Regions from separate parts of the Niveispirillum sp. GW835-FHT14G11 genome, predicted to be linked through region 2. Evidence: riboswitches for the same ligand, from Rfam matches in the RefSeq annotation. Region 2 holds a riboswitch; the other holds the start of a gene.

Region 1 (6,333 bases), on a different contig from region 2:
CACCGATAGCAGCGTGGATTTGCCCGCCCCGTTCGGCCCGATCAGGCCCACGCATTCCCCGGCACCCACCGACAGGTCCACCCTGTCCAGCACCGGCCGACCGCCGCGCGCCACGCTGATATTCCGGACCGACAGCAGGCTCATCGCATCCGCTCCCTGGTTTGCAGCAACAGATGGAAGAAGAAGGGCGCGCCGATCAAGCCCGTAACGACGCCCAATTTCAATTCGTCATTGGTGGGCAGCAGCCGCACCATGATATCCGCCGCGATCAGCAGGCAGGCCCCGGCCAGCGCCGACGGCCACAAAAGCTTGGACGGCTGGTTGCCCGTGACCCGGCGCAGCAGGTGCGGCACCACCAGCCCGACAAAGCCGATGCTGCCCGTCACCGCCACCGCCGCCCCCACCGCCAGCACCGTGCCGGCAATGACGCGCCAGCGCAGCCGGTTCAGGTCCACGCCCATGCTGGCCGCCGTGCGTTCGCCCAGCCCCAGCGCATCCAGCGCCCGGCCGCTGCCCCCCAGCACCAGAATACCGGCCAGGATGAAGGGGGCGGAGACCAGCAGATGGTCGTTGGTGCGGTCGGTCAGACTGCCCAGCAGCCAGAAGGCGATTTCCAGTGCCGCATGCGGATTGGGCGCCAGGTTGAGCGCCAGGGAGGTCAGCGACCCGGCCAGCGTCTGCACCGCCAGCCCGGCCAGGATCAGCATCAGCACCGACGCATCGCGCCCCGCCAGCCCCTGGATCAGCGCCATGGCCAGCGCCGCCCCCGCCATCCCCGCCAGCGGCAGGGCCAGCGGTGCCGTCGCCGACAGCCCGAAATAAATGGCCAGCACCGCCCCCAGCGAGGCTGATGACGACGCCCCGATCAGCGATGGTTCGGCCAGCGGGTTACGCAGATACCCCTGCAAAGCCGCCCCCGCCATGCCCAGCCCGGCCCCGACCAGCGCCCCCAGCAATGCCCGCGGCAGCCTTATTTCCCGCGCGATCAGGGCGGCGGGGCTGGCCTGGTCGGAGAACAGGCCCGACAGCAGATCCCCGGCCGGCACGTCCGCCGGGCCGACCAGGAAGGACGCGACCAGCAGGATGGGGAACAGGATCAGGAGGACCGGGAGGATGGGGAAGGTCGATGTGGACACCGGCTGCGTGACGGCAGTCATGTGGCACCTCCCATATCCGCACTCTCTTCGCCTCCCCGGCGAAGGCCGGGGCCCAGGGGCCGCAAGCCCGACCCGTCGGCAGCGTGGATCGGGGCATGCGGGAATGTTTGACCCTTTGGCCCCTGGGCCCCGGCCTTCGCCGGGGAGGCGATAGTGATGGCGACGTTCATTCCTGATCCCCCAACGCTTCCCCCGCCACCTTCTCCAGCAACGCCACCCCCTCGATCGAGGCTGGCGTGGCGCACAGCCAATAGGCGATGGGAAAGCCCGCCACCGCCATCCCGCCCCGCGTCCGTGTCAGGGCCGGGTGGTCCAGCACCGATTGCCCGATGCCCGGCCGGTCGGGGCGCAGGCTGTCCACCACCAGCAGGTCGGGCGGGTTCAGCAGCAGCGTTTCCACCGCCACCCTTCCATTGGGCCGGCCCGTCATCCGCCCACCGATATTCTCCAGCCCGGCGGCATTCATCATGTCATTGACGATGCCGCGCGTGCCCGGCACCTCACTCCCCGGCCGGTAGAGTGCCGCCGTGGGCCGTGGGCCCGGTCCGGGGCCGGCCAGGCGGGCCCGCAGATCGTCGGCAAGGCGCTGGCCCTCGGCATCCCTGCCCAGGGCCTTGGCCACCTGTTCGATCTGCGCCGGGATCTCGTCCAGCCGCTGCGCCGATTTCAGCTTCAGCACCGGCACGCCCAGCCGTTCCAGCATGCCCACCGTCTGGGCCCTGGCGTATCCACCGGCCACCACCAGATCGGGCTTCAGCATCAGCACGGCTTCCGCCGTCCCGTCATGCGTCACCATCCCGGCGGCCTGCGCGGCATAGGGCGACAGATGGTCGTCCCCCGCCAGCCGCGTCAGCCCGGCGATCTGGCTCGGCACGCCCAGCGCCAGCAGGAACTGGTCAGCGCAAAGCGACAGCGAAACCACACGCCCAGCGGGATGTGGGTTCGGCGCCGCCCCTACCGGGGTGGCCGTCAGGGCTGCCAGAAGCAGGGCGACGCCGATCCGCATCAGAACGTCACCGTCACGCCGCCATAGGCCGACCGGCCCGGCGCGCGATAGGTGCGAACCTCCTGGTAATCCTCATCGAACAGGTTCTCCACCCGGCCGAACAGGCTGACATTGTCCAGCACCGCCCAGCGGGCCGTGAAGTCCACGACGGTGTAATCATCCAGGATGGGCGCGGTGGCGGACGCCGTGTCGCGCTGCTTGCCGGCATAGCGCAGGGCGGCCCCCAGATCGATGCCCTGGGCGACGGTCCAGTCCACCGACGCGTTGATCGTGTCCTGCGGCCGGCGCGGCAGGTCGCGGCCCGTACGGCGGTCCTTGGCTTCCAGATAGGTATAGTTGGCCTGGATCAGCACGCTTTCCACCGGCTGCGCCTGGAAGGTCAGTTCCACACCCTTGGTCCGCGCCTTGGCGACATTGATATAGCCGTTGGAAAACGCGATCATGTTGTCATAAACATTGCGGAACAGGCTGGCGCCGAAGCTGACACGCCCATCCAGCAACGGCTGCTCGAACCCGGCATCCACGCCTTTGCCCTCTTCGGCCTTCAGGCTGGCATTGCCATAGAACGGGTCGTACAGCTGATACAGCGTCGGCGCCTTGTTGGCAGTGCCATAGCTGGCGCGCAGGATGGTGCCCGTGGTCGGCACCTCATACGCACCGGTGGCGCGCCAGGTGCCTTCCGTCCCGAACTGCTCATGATCATCGACGCGCCCGCCCAGGGTGACGGTCAGGTCATCGGTCAGGGCCGCCTGATACTGGGCAAAGGCCGACTTGGTGGTGACCTTGTCATCCAGGCCGGTGGTGGTGGTGGTGCCCACCGTGTTGGTGGTCTTGGCATCCTCCTCATCCACCGACAGGCCGATGGTGGCCACATCCTTGTCGCGCAGATGCAGATTGCCCTGATAATCCAGCGCCTTGCGCCGGCTGTCGAAGGTGGAGAAGCGATAGAAGCCCGTGGGTTCGTCGAAATCGCGGTCGGTGCCGGCATAGGATGCCGCCAGGCTGTTCTCGAACTTGCCATCCAGCAGTGACAGGCTGGCCGCACCGCGGACCTGCCACGTCTCCTTCTCCTGGTCCGACGGGCCATCGCCGCCGAACGGATCGAATTCGGTGTCCAGCCAGGACCAGCCGGCATTCAGGTCGAAGCGCAGTATCTCGCTGGCCTGGAAACCGACCCGGCCGCTGACGGAGCGGGCATCGGTGCCATCCTTCTCGTCGCCCACGAAGGTGCGGGAAAAACCGTCGGTGGACAGGTTGGCGGCCGACAGGGCGTAATCAGCCTGTTCGGTGCCGCCAGTCAGCGAGGCCTGCTGGCGGAAGGTGCCATAGGAACCGCCCTCGATCGTGCCGCGGATCCGGGTCTCGCCTTCGCCGCGCCGGGTGATGACATTGATCACGCCGGCCATGGCGTCATTGCCGTAAAGCGCGCTTTGCGGACCCTTCAGCACCTCAATCTTCTCGATATCGCCGGTCATCAGGCTGTTGAAGTCGAATTCGTTGTTGGCACCCGACGCGTCGTTCACTTCCACGCCGTCGATCAGCACCTTGACCATGCCGCTTTCCGACCCGCGCAGGCGGACGGTGGAGGTGCTGCCCAGCCCGCCATTGCGGGAGATGGACACGCCCGGCAGGCGCTTCAGCAGATCGATGGCCTGCACCTGCTGCCGGCGCTCGATCTCGGCGGCGTCGATGACATTGACCGTGCTGCCCACGCGGGCCTGCGCGGTCGGCACCTTGTTGGCGGTGACGATGATTTCGGCGACCTGGGTCGGGTCGGCCCATGCCGGCATGGCGGTCAGAATGGCGGCGGCACCCAGCAGGGTGGCGCGCAAATGGGTAATGTGGCTCACTTCTAAGGCTCCGATCCGTTCTTTTCTGACGAATCCGGAGGGATGTGCGTGCGGTCGGCATCGACAGCGCTCCGCCATGGCGGAACCTCTGCCTTCACACCGATATGCTGGACCTGATGATGGCCGCCACGGGCCCCTTTCCAAACAAACGTTCCACCCGCGCACTCCTTCGGAAGCGCCGGCGCGAAACGGTAAACCGTCCCATCGGGGCACCCCGCCCAATGGCCGCGCGACGCATTGCCGACGGCAGGTCTCCTGGCTCACGGGTCACAGCATCAGCCCGGCCTTCCCAGTTTCCCAGTGGCCATGTCGGGCTTCGCTCGCCGCTTACAGTTGCGGGGGCAGCTGCGGAATTTAACCGCATTCCCTTTTCACCCCCGTTGCCGGGGGAACCATCGATGCACGGGTCTTACCGCGCCCGCGAAGGGGGCGCAAGGAAACCCTTGGAGCCGCCCCGGCATGTCACCCCCGTCCATGTGGCATGGGGACAACAATGCGCCGCCTCGGGCGAAAATCGGCACCACCGTCAAAAAGCTTGAACAAAGCGCCGCTATTCTCACCCTGCGGTGGGAAAGGATCCGGCAAGCACGCGGGCGCAGCCATTCCCCCGAAGCCCCCAAGGGAAAATGCCCATGATCCGGTCGCTCCGTTCCTCCCTGAAGACACGTCTCGTCCTGTCCGGCGTCGGGCTTTGCCTGGGTCTGGGCATCGCGCTGACCATCGGTGCCGCCGTCCAGTCGCAGCGTACCACCGGCGGGCAGGTACGACAGGCCCTGGCGGAGGCGACGACGGGCTTCACCCTGATCGCGTCCGATCTGGTGGAAAACGCCATCGACAATGTCCGCATTGTCAACGCTCAGGCCGAAGGCGGGCTGCGGACAGGGGGTTTCACGCGGCAACTGCTGGCGGGCCAGACCACCGCTGCCGTGGCCGCCAACCCCGACATTGTCGGCGTAACCGTGGCGTTCGAGCCCGGTGGTTTCGACGGGGACGACACGGCCGGCAAGGGTCTGGAGGGTGCTGATGCATCGGGCCGCTTCGTGCCCTATTTCTTCCGCAAGTCCGACGGGACGGTAGGGGTTGAACCGCTGGTGATGACCCTGGAGGCCGGGATCAAGGAATGGTACCTGGACCCGCTGGCCGCCAACCGTACCATGCTGACCGCTCCCTATATCTATCCGGTGGAAGGCAAGGATGTGCTGATGGTCACCGTCAGCACACCGATCCGGCGTGACGGCAAGCCCGTGGGCATCACCACCACCGACATGGCCCTGACCGCCCTGCAGAAGCAGTTCGCCGCCTTCCGCCCGCTGGAACAGGGCGATGTGCGCCTGCTGGCCCAGAACGGCCACTGGGTGGTGCATCCGACGGCCGAGCAGTTGAACAAGCCAATGGAAAAGGGCCCCCTGGCCGATCTGGTGGCCCAGGCCCAGCAGGAAGACCATGCCATCCAGGCCAGCATCCGGCTGGAGGGGGAGGAACGGCTGGTCACCGCCGTGCCCTTGCGCTTCAAGGACGTTCAGGAACGCTGGGTGCTGGTCACCACGGTTCCGACCCGCGTGATCGACGCGGCCCTGACCCGGTCCGTCACCACCCTGTCCATCATCGCCATCGTGATGGTCGCGCTGGCTGCCGGCCTGTTCGTGCTGATGGGCAACAGCCTGGCCCGGCCCATCCTGGCCCTGACCGACGCCATGGCCCGCGTGCGGCGCGGCGACCTGACATCCGCCATCCCCGGCACCGACCGGGTGGATGAGATCGGGCATATGGCGGAAGCCGTGGTCGAATTCCGCGACGGGCTGGCGCAGGCCGAGCGTCTGCGCATGGAGGCGGATCGCAAGGATGCCGAGGCTGATGCCAAGCTGAAGGCCGACCGTCTGGCCCTGGCCGACCGGTTCGAGCGCGAGGTGGGGGCCCTGCTGCGCGGCGTCTCCGACAGTGCGGAACAGATGGTGGGGGTGGCACAGCTGATGTCCACCGACTGCGCCGATACACAACAGAGCACGGCCCTGGGGGCATCGGCGGTGACGGAGGCGGCCAGCAATGTACAGACCGTGGCGTCGGCCGCCGAACAGCTGCGCGCCTCGATCGCGGAGATCGGGAACCAGGTGCAGATGTCGGCCACCGTGGCGTCGCGCGCCGAGGAGGAGGCGGGCAATGCCACCGGCACGGTGGATGCCCTGACGCAGAATGCCGAGCGCATCGGCGCCGTCGTGCAGTTGATCAGCGACATTGCCAGTCAGACCAACCTGCTGGCCCTGAATGCGACGATCGAGGCGGCGCGGGCGGGAGAGGCCGGCAAGGGCTTCGCCGTGGTGGC
Region 2 (6,333 bases):
CCAGAAGATGATGGAGGGGTGATTCTTGTCCCGCTCCACCATGTTCACGACACGGTCGATATGGGCCTGGTCCCAGGCGGGATCGAAGCCGATTTGCAGCTTCTCCCGCAATTCGGGGTTCTTGTTGGCATAGTCCATATAGGCGTGGCTCTCGATATTCGCCTCGCCCATGACATACAGACCATATTCGTCGGCCAGTTCGTACCAGCGCGGATCGTTGGGATAGTGGGAGGTGCGGACGGCGTTGAAATTGTTCTGCTTCATCAGTTCGATGTCGCGCCGCATGCTTTCCTCGGAAATGACGTGGAACGTCTCCGGGTCATGCTCATGCCGGTTCACCCCGCGAATGGTGATGGGCTTGCCATTGACCATCACCTGGCTATTGCGGATCTCCACCGTGCGGAAGCCGATGCGCTGCGGTGTGGCCTGCAGCACGCGGCCCTGCGCATCCAGCAACTCGACCAGGGCGGTGTAGAGGTTCGGCGTTTCCGCCGTCCATGGTTTCACCCCCGGCACGGTAGCGGTCAGGGTGACCAATCTTTCCTTGTTGCCGGCCCCGATCTTCACCTGTTTCACCAGCACTTCCCGGCCGTCGCCCAGCAGGGTCAGGCGAGCGGTGGCCGCCTGCTGCGACGGGGTGACGGCGACATCGACGGACAGGGTTCCGTCGCGATAGTCCTTGTCCAGACCGGCGCGCACGAACAGGTCACGGATGCGGGTCTTGGGTACCGCGACCAGCCGGACCGAGCGCTCGATCCCCGACACGCGCCAGAAATCCTGATCCTCCAGATAGGAGCCGTCGGACCAGCGAAAGACCTGCATCGCCACCATGTTGCGGCCGGGCTTCAGGAAGCGGGTGATGTCGAATTCGCTGGGAAGCTTACTGTCCTCCGCATAGCCCACCTTCTGCCCGTTGACCCAGACATCATAGGCAGCACCGGCGGCACCGATATGCAGGATGACATCCTGCCCGTCCCAGCCGGCCGGCAGATCGAAATCTCGGCGGTAGGAGCCGACCGTATTCATCTCATGCGGGATCAGCGGCCGGTTGGGTGGAAACGGGTAGATGACGTTGTTATAGCGGGCATGGTCGTATCCCTCTGCCTGCCACATGGCCGGCACCTTGATGTCCTTCCAGGTGGAAACATCATAATCCGGCTTCTCGAACCCGGTGGGCAGCGCCAGGGCGGAAGGGGAGAAATGGAACTTCCACAGCCCGTCCAGCGACAAATGCCGCGTCGATGCCGCCCGGTCGCCCGCCAAAGCGGCTTCGCGCGTTTCGAACGGGAACATCGTGGCGCTGGCCGGCAGGCGGCCGCGTTCATTGACGGCCGGGTTCTCCCAATCGGGGCGGGAGGGATCGACCTGCACGGTCGCCACTTTGGGCTCCGGCGCCGCAAAGGTGCTGCTGGCGAAACCGACGGCCAGGGCCAGACCAGACAGGACAGCGGAACGCGACATCGTCTCCCCCCAATTTATTATCTGAGATCGTTACCTGGGTATGATTAGTATGATAATTTTTGGCAACAAAAATGATTGGCGAACCGCAGGTGGTGAGGGCCGGCGCGGTGGTCGCGGTTGTGAAGGGTCTGTGCCGCTCGGGTCCGGCAGCCGCGCGGCACAGACCCGCCGGTCAGACCTGACCGGCCAGTGCCGCCAACCCAACCAACGCCACAACCCCGCCCAGCAAGCGTGGCAGCGCGCCGGCGATCCAGGCGCGGTGGCGCAGCAGCAACGCTGTCCCAACGGCGATAACCGACTGGATCACCGCCAGCCCCAGCAAATAGGCGGCGACCGGCGTCGCTTCGGCCCCGAAGATCGATTCACCATAGGCATAACCGTGGAACAGGCCGGCAAGGGCGAACAGCCCGGCCCAGGCCGCCACCGGCAGAGTCCGGCCGCTGGCGATCGCGCCACCGGCAACCAGCACAGACAAAGCCACGACGATCTCTGCCGCCGGCAGGTTCATGCCGGCAACATGCACGCCCACGCCCAGGCAGGACAGCGCCACGAATAGCACCGGCAGCATCAGTGGCAGACGGGCAACGGCAACCGCCAACCCGGCCGCCAGGATGAAGGCCAGATGGTCCGGCCCGATGACCGGGTGGCCAAGGCCGGACAGCAGCCCTTGGGTGAAGGTGGCGGGCAGTTCGCCATCCATCATATGGTGCCCGAAGGCCGGACTGGTGGTGAGCAATGCGGCGCCGCAGGCCGTGGCGCGGCGGAACAGAAGCGACATACTTCCTCCTTTGCGTCCTCCCTCCGAGGACGGTCATGGCTATGGTTCCACCGGCAGGTCTCCTGGCTTGCGGCTGACCACGCGCCCAATCCGCCTTCCCGATCCCGAACGGGACCAGTGGCATGATGGATCGAACGCTCGCCGCTCACAGTTGCGGGGGCAGCCGCGGCTAGAGGGTTGGATGGGGTCCGTCCCGTTCCGCGTTCCCTTTTCATGCCGGTGTTGAAACCGGCAACCGTTGGAAGCGGCGGCACTATGGACCCGCCCCCGCATGGTTGACAAGCAGGACTGCCATCGGTCTATTGCCGCCCTATGACAGACCCGAACATCCCCCGTCCCACGGTTTCCGTCTGCCGGTCCTGCCGGGGGACCAACCCCGATCTGGCAACCGACCCGCGCCCGGGCGCCGTTCTTGCCGTTGGCATGGGCGCGATAGAGCCCGCCGATGTGGCGGTGCAGGTGGTGGATTGCCTGGGCAACTGCAATCACGGCCCCTCGGCTGCCCTGCAATGTCCTGGTCGGTGGCAGTACCTGTTCGGGGAGGTCGATCCCGTCACCGGGCCGGCCGACCTGTTGGCCGCTGCCCGCCTGCTGGCCGCATCGGGGGACGGGCTGCTGCCCTGGGCCACAAGACCACCGGCGCTGAAGAAGGGGCTGATTGCCCGCCTGCCACCGCTTCAGCCGTCGTAACCCACCATCAGCCTCGCCAACTCCGCACCGGTGCTGTTGCGGCGCGAGTGCCAGAAGCCACGACGCATCGCCTCCTCCAGCCGCATGGCAATGTGTCCGGCCGCCGCCGGGTTCTCTGCCCGCAGGAAATCCGCCACGGCCCCATCGGCCACATAGGCGTCGAACAACAGATCGAACTGGTGGGACCGCGCGGCCCCAGCCAAAGCCGCCAGCGCGAAGGCACTGTCCACGGCCACTGCCATCTCCGCCGCCCCGGCATAGCCATGGCGCATCATGGCGGCGATCCAGCGCGGATTGACCACCCGCCCGCGCAAAGTTCGCGCCGTCTCCTCCGCCAGGGTGCGCACCGTTATAATTTCGGAGTCCGAACTATCAAGGTGATAGAGCGCAGGCTCGACGCCCAGGCTGGCCGCCGCCGCCGCGAACCCGCCCTCGAACCCGACCATGCCGTCATTGTTCAGGATATCGGTATCGCGATGATCCTGGGCATGGACCAGGGCGTCGCTGTCCTGGACCCGCCGTCGCCATTGCAGGGGCAGCGGCACGCCGTCCAGCCCCTGTGCATACGCATGACAGGAACCGTCGAGATAGGCCGCGCCCAGTTGCGACCGGTCAAGCCAGTCGCCGCTGGCGATCAGCGCGCCGACGGCCCCGTCATAGGCGCCAGGGGCAGCCCCGAAGATGCGGGCCGCCGCATGACGCTCCGCGATCGGGCCGGGCAGGCCGGACGCCATTAGGTCGAACGCCTCCCGCCGCACATGCAGGGCCAGCGGATTGACGTCCGGACCCTCCGCCAGCGCCGCCACGGCCGCCACCGCGCGGTCGAACAGGGCCAATTGCTGAGGGAACATGTCCCGAAACAGGCCGGAAATGCGCAGGGTGACATCCACCCGCGGGCGGCCCAGCACGCCCGCCGGCAGCACCTCCATCCCCGTCACCCGGCCCGACGCCCCCTCCCAGCAGGGCCGCACGCCGAGCAATGCCAGGGCCAGCGCCAGTTCCTCCCCGCCCGTGCGCAGCGTCGGACTGCCCCAGCAATCCACAACCAGCCGCGTCGGCCAGTCGCCCTGATCCTGCAGATGCCGGGTCAGGACCGCATCCGCCGCCTTCCAGCCCAGGGCCCAGGCCGTCGGCGTGGGCACGGCGCGCGGGTCCAACGCGAACAGGTTGCGCCCGCTGGGCAGTGTGTCGGCCCGGCCGCGCGACGGCGACCCGCCCGGCCCCGGCCGCACGAAGCGCCCATCCAATCCCGCCAGCAGCGCCGCGATCTCCGCCCCGGCACTGGCGGCGATGCGCGGTGCGATCCGTTCGCGCAGCCCGGCCAGGATGCCAGGCACACGGCTCCAGCCGGGATATGGTGGGACAGTGCCGTCCAGCAATGCTGCCGCCAGCCTGTCCAATGCCGCCCGTACCCGGCCGCAGGTCGGGGGCACACCCTCCACCCAGGCGCCCAACGCTGCTGGGATCGACCCAGTCCAAACTGTCTCCGGCGGGACCGACATCAATGCCCCGACATCGTCGGTCAAGTGGATGTCCAACGCCAGAGCCGGTGGCAGGGCGGCATCGGCCCCCTCCCCCCGCCCGCGCGTAAATCGGGCAATTGCCGCCAGCAACCGCGCCTCGCCCTTGGCCTCCTGCCGCCGGCCGAACACATGCAGCCCGTCACCGATCTGCATATCCTTGATATCGCAGAGATGTGCATCCAGGCGGGTCAGCATGGCATCGGGATCGGCATCGGGTGTGAAGCCCAGATCGGCCGCCAGACCTGTTGCCCAGGCCAGTTCCAGGATGCGGTCGCGCAAGGGCGGCAGGCGGCGCGGGGCCAGGCTGGCGGCCTGGGCGAACTCGTCCAGCGCCTGTTCCAGGGCCGCCAGATCGCCATGCAGCCCGGCCGGCATCGGCGGTGGCGGCAGATGACCGACCAGCACCGCACCCAGGCGGCGGCGGGCCTGCACGCCCTCACCCGGATTATTCAGCACGAACGGGTAGAGACAGGGCACCGGCCCCAGTGCCACCTCCGGCCAGCAATCGGCCGACAGCGCCACCGCCTTGCCCGGCAGCCATTCCAGCGTGCCATGCGCCCCCACCTGCACCATGGCATGGATGCCGATGCGGTGACGCAGCCACAGATGAAACGCCAGATAGCCATGGCTGGGCGGGGTATCGGGTGCGTGATGCTGGCTGCTGGACAGGGGCCCATGCCCACGCGAGGGCTGTACCGCCACCAGCACCTTGCCGCAGCGGATGACAGGGAACCGGAATTCGTCCCCAACGAATAACGGGTCCCGATCCTCCCCGCCCCGTTCACCGCTGATCCGGTCGCGCGCACCATTGCCCGCCAAGGCGCGATAATCATCCAGCGACAGCGCGGCCCCGTCTGGCAGCGGGCCGGCCAGCATCGCCATCATCCCGTCCGGCGCTTGTGTTGCGTCGTATCCCGCTTCCCCCAGCGCCGCCAGGATGGCGTGCACGCTGGCTGGCGTATCCAGCCCCACCGCATAGCCCACACCACCCCGTCCCGGATAGTTGGACAAGACAAGCGCCAGCCGCCGTGCCGCCCGCGGCGTGCGGGCCAACCGGGCCCACGCCGCTGCCCGGTCGGCCAGAGCATCGATCCGGTCGGGCAGCGGCCGGCTGACCACCGGTGCATATTGAAGATCGGGATCGTACAATGCCTCGGCCTTGAAGGCGACGGCCGGGCCAGGGCAACGCCCGTCCATCTCCGGCAGCACGATATTCATCGCCATGTCCGCCGGCCCCAACCCGGCCACCCCCGCCCGCCATGCGGCCTGGGTCCCGATGGACAGGACCATCTGCAGAACGGGCACATCGGCTGCATCCAGGGGGGAGGCATCGGCGCCGGTTGCGATGGCGGAAAATCCGGTGGCGTTCAACACGACGACCGGCCGCAACCGCGCCAGTTCGCCGGCCAGCCAAGAGCCCGCCGCCGCATCCTTCAGGCTGGTCGCATGGAACAGGTGCGGCGCCAAACCGCGCGCGGCCAGCGCATCGGCCATGGCATGCATGGGCTCCACATCGCCGGCCTGCAGGTGGGAGCGGTAGAAGACCAGCGCCACGGGCGGCGCCTCCGCTGCCACCGCCCCCGACCATCCCATGTAGCGGCCGAAGCGGGGCAGTGGCGCCGCCGGCCGCCACTCGGCGTCATGCCCCGTCAGGCTGGCGGCAAAGGCCAGCATATGGGCGGCATTGTCGATGCCGCCCTCGCGGAAATAAGACCAGAGCTGACGCGCGGCCGACAGCGCCACGGTACCGGCCGCGTCCAGCGCTGCATCGGCCGCATCCTCCCCCGGCAGGGCCGCCAGCATGACCCCTTGCCGGCGGCAGGTCTGGGCCAGCCGTTCCAGGCCATAGCGCCAGTATCCCGCCCCGCCATTCAGCCGCAG

The links. A riboswitch is a leader RNA that binds a small molecule or an ion and turns the genes downstream of it on or off. The one in region 2 is predicted to bind cobalamin.
Region 1: it holds a riboswitch for cobalamin, as region 2 does, so the genes downstream of both, AC1Q7F_RS13300 (TonB-dependent receptor plug domain-containing protein) here and AC1Q7F_RS20965 (HupE/UreJ family protein) in region 2, are expected to answer to the same signal.

What each region holds. Positions count from the first base shown of each region.
Region 1 covers NZ_JBXAFZ010000006.1:214,181-220,513, reverse strand. Annotated here, with positions in the region: gene AC1Q7F_RS13315 (ABC transporter ATP-binding protein) at 1-144, opposite strand, end outside; gene AC1Q7F_RS13310 (FecCD family ABC transporter permease) at 141-1,157, opposite strand; gene AC1Q7F_RS13305 (ABC transporter substrate-binding protein) at 1,324-2,163, opposite strand; gene AC1Q7F_RS13300 (TonB-dependent receptor plug domain-containing protein) at 2,163-4,013, opposite strand; cobalamin riboswitch at 4,242-4,425, opposite strand; gene AC1Q7F_RS13295 (methyl-accepting chemotaxis protein) at 4,646-6,333, shown strand, end outside.
Region 2 covers NZ_JBXAFZ010000011.1:260,099-266,431, reverse strand. Annotated here, with positions in the region: gene AC1Q7F_RS20970 (glycoside hydrolase family 2 TIM barrel-domain containing protein) at 1-1,461, opposite strand, end outside; gene AC1Q7F_RS20965 (HupE/UreJ family protein) at 1,634-2,239, opposite strand; cobalamin riboswitch at 2,275-2,494, opposite strand; gene AC1Q7F_RS20960 (DUF1636 family protein) at 2,552-2,929, shown strand; gene cobN (cobaltochelatase subunit CobN) at 2,917-6,333, opposite strand, start outside.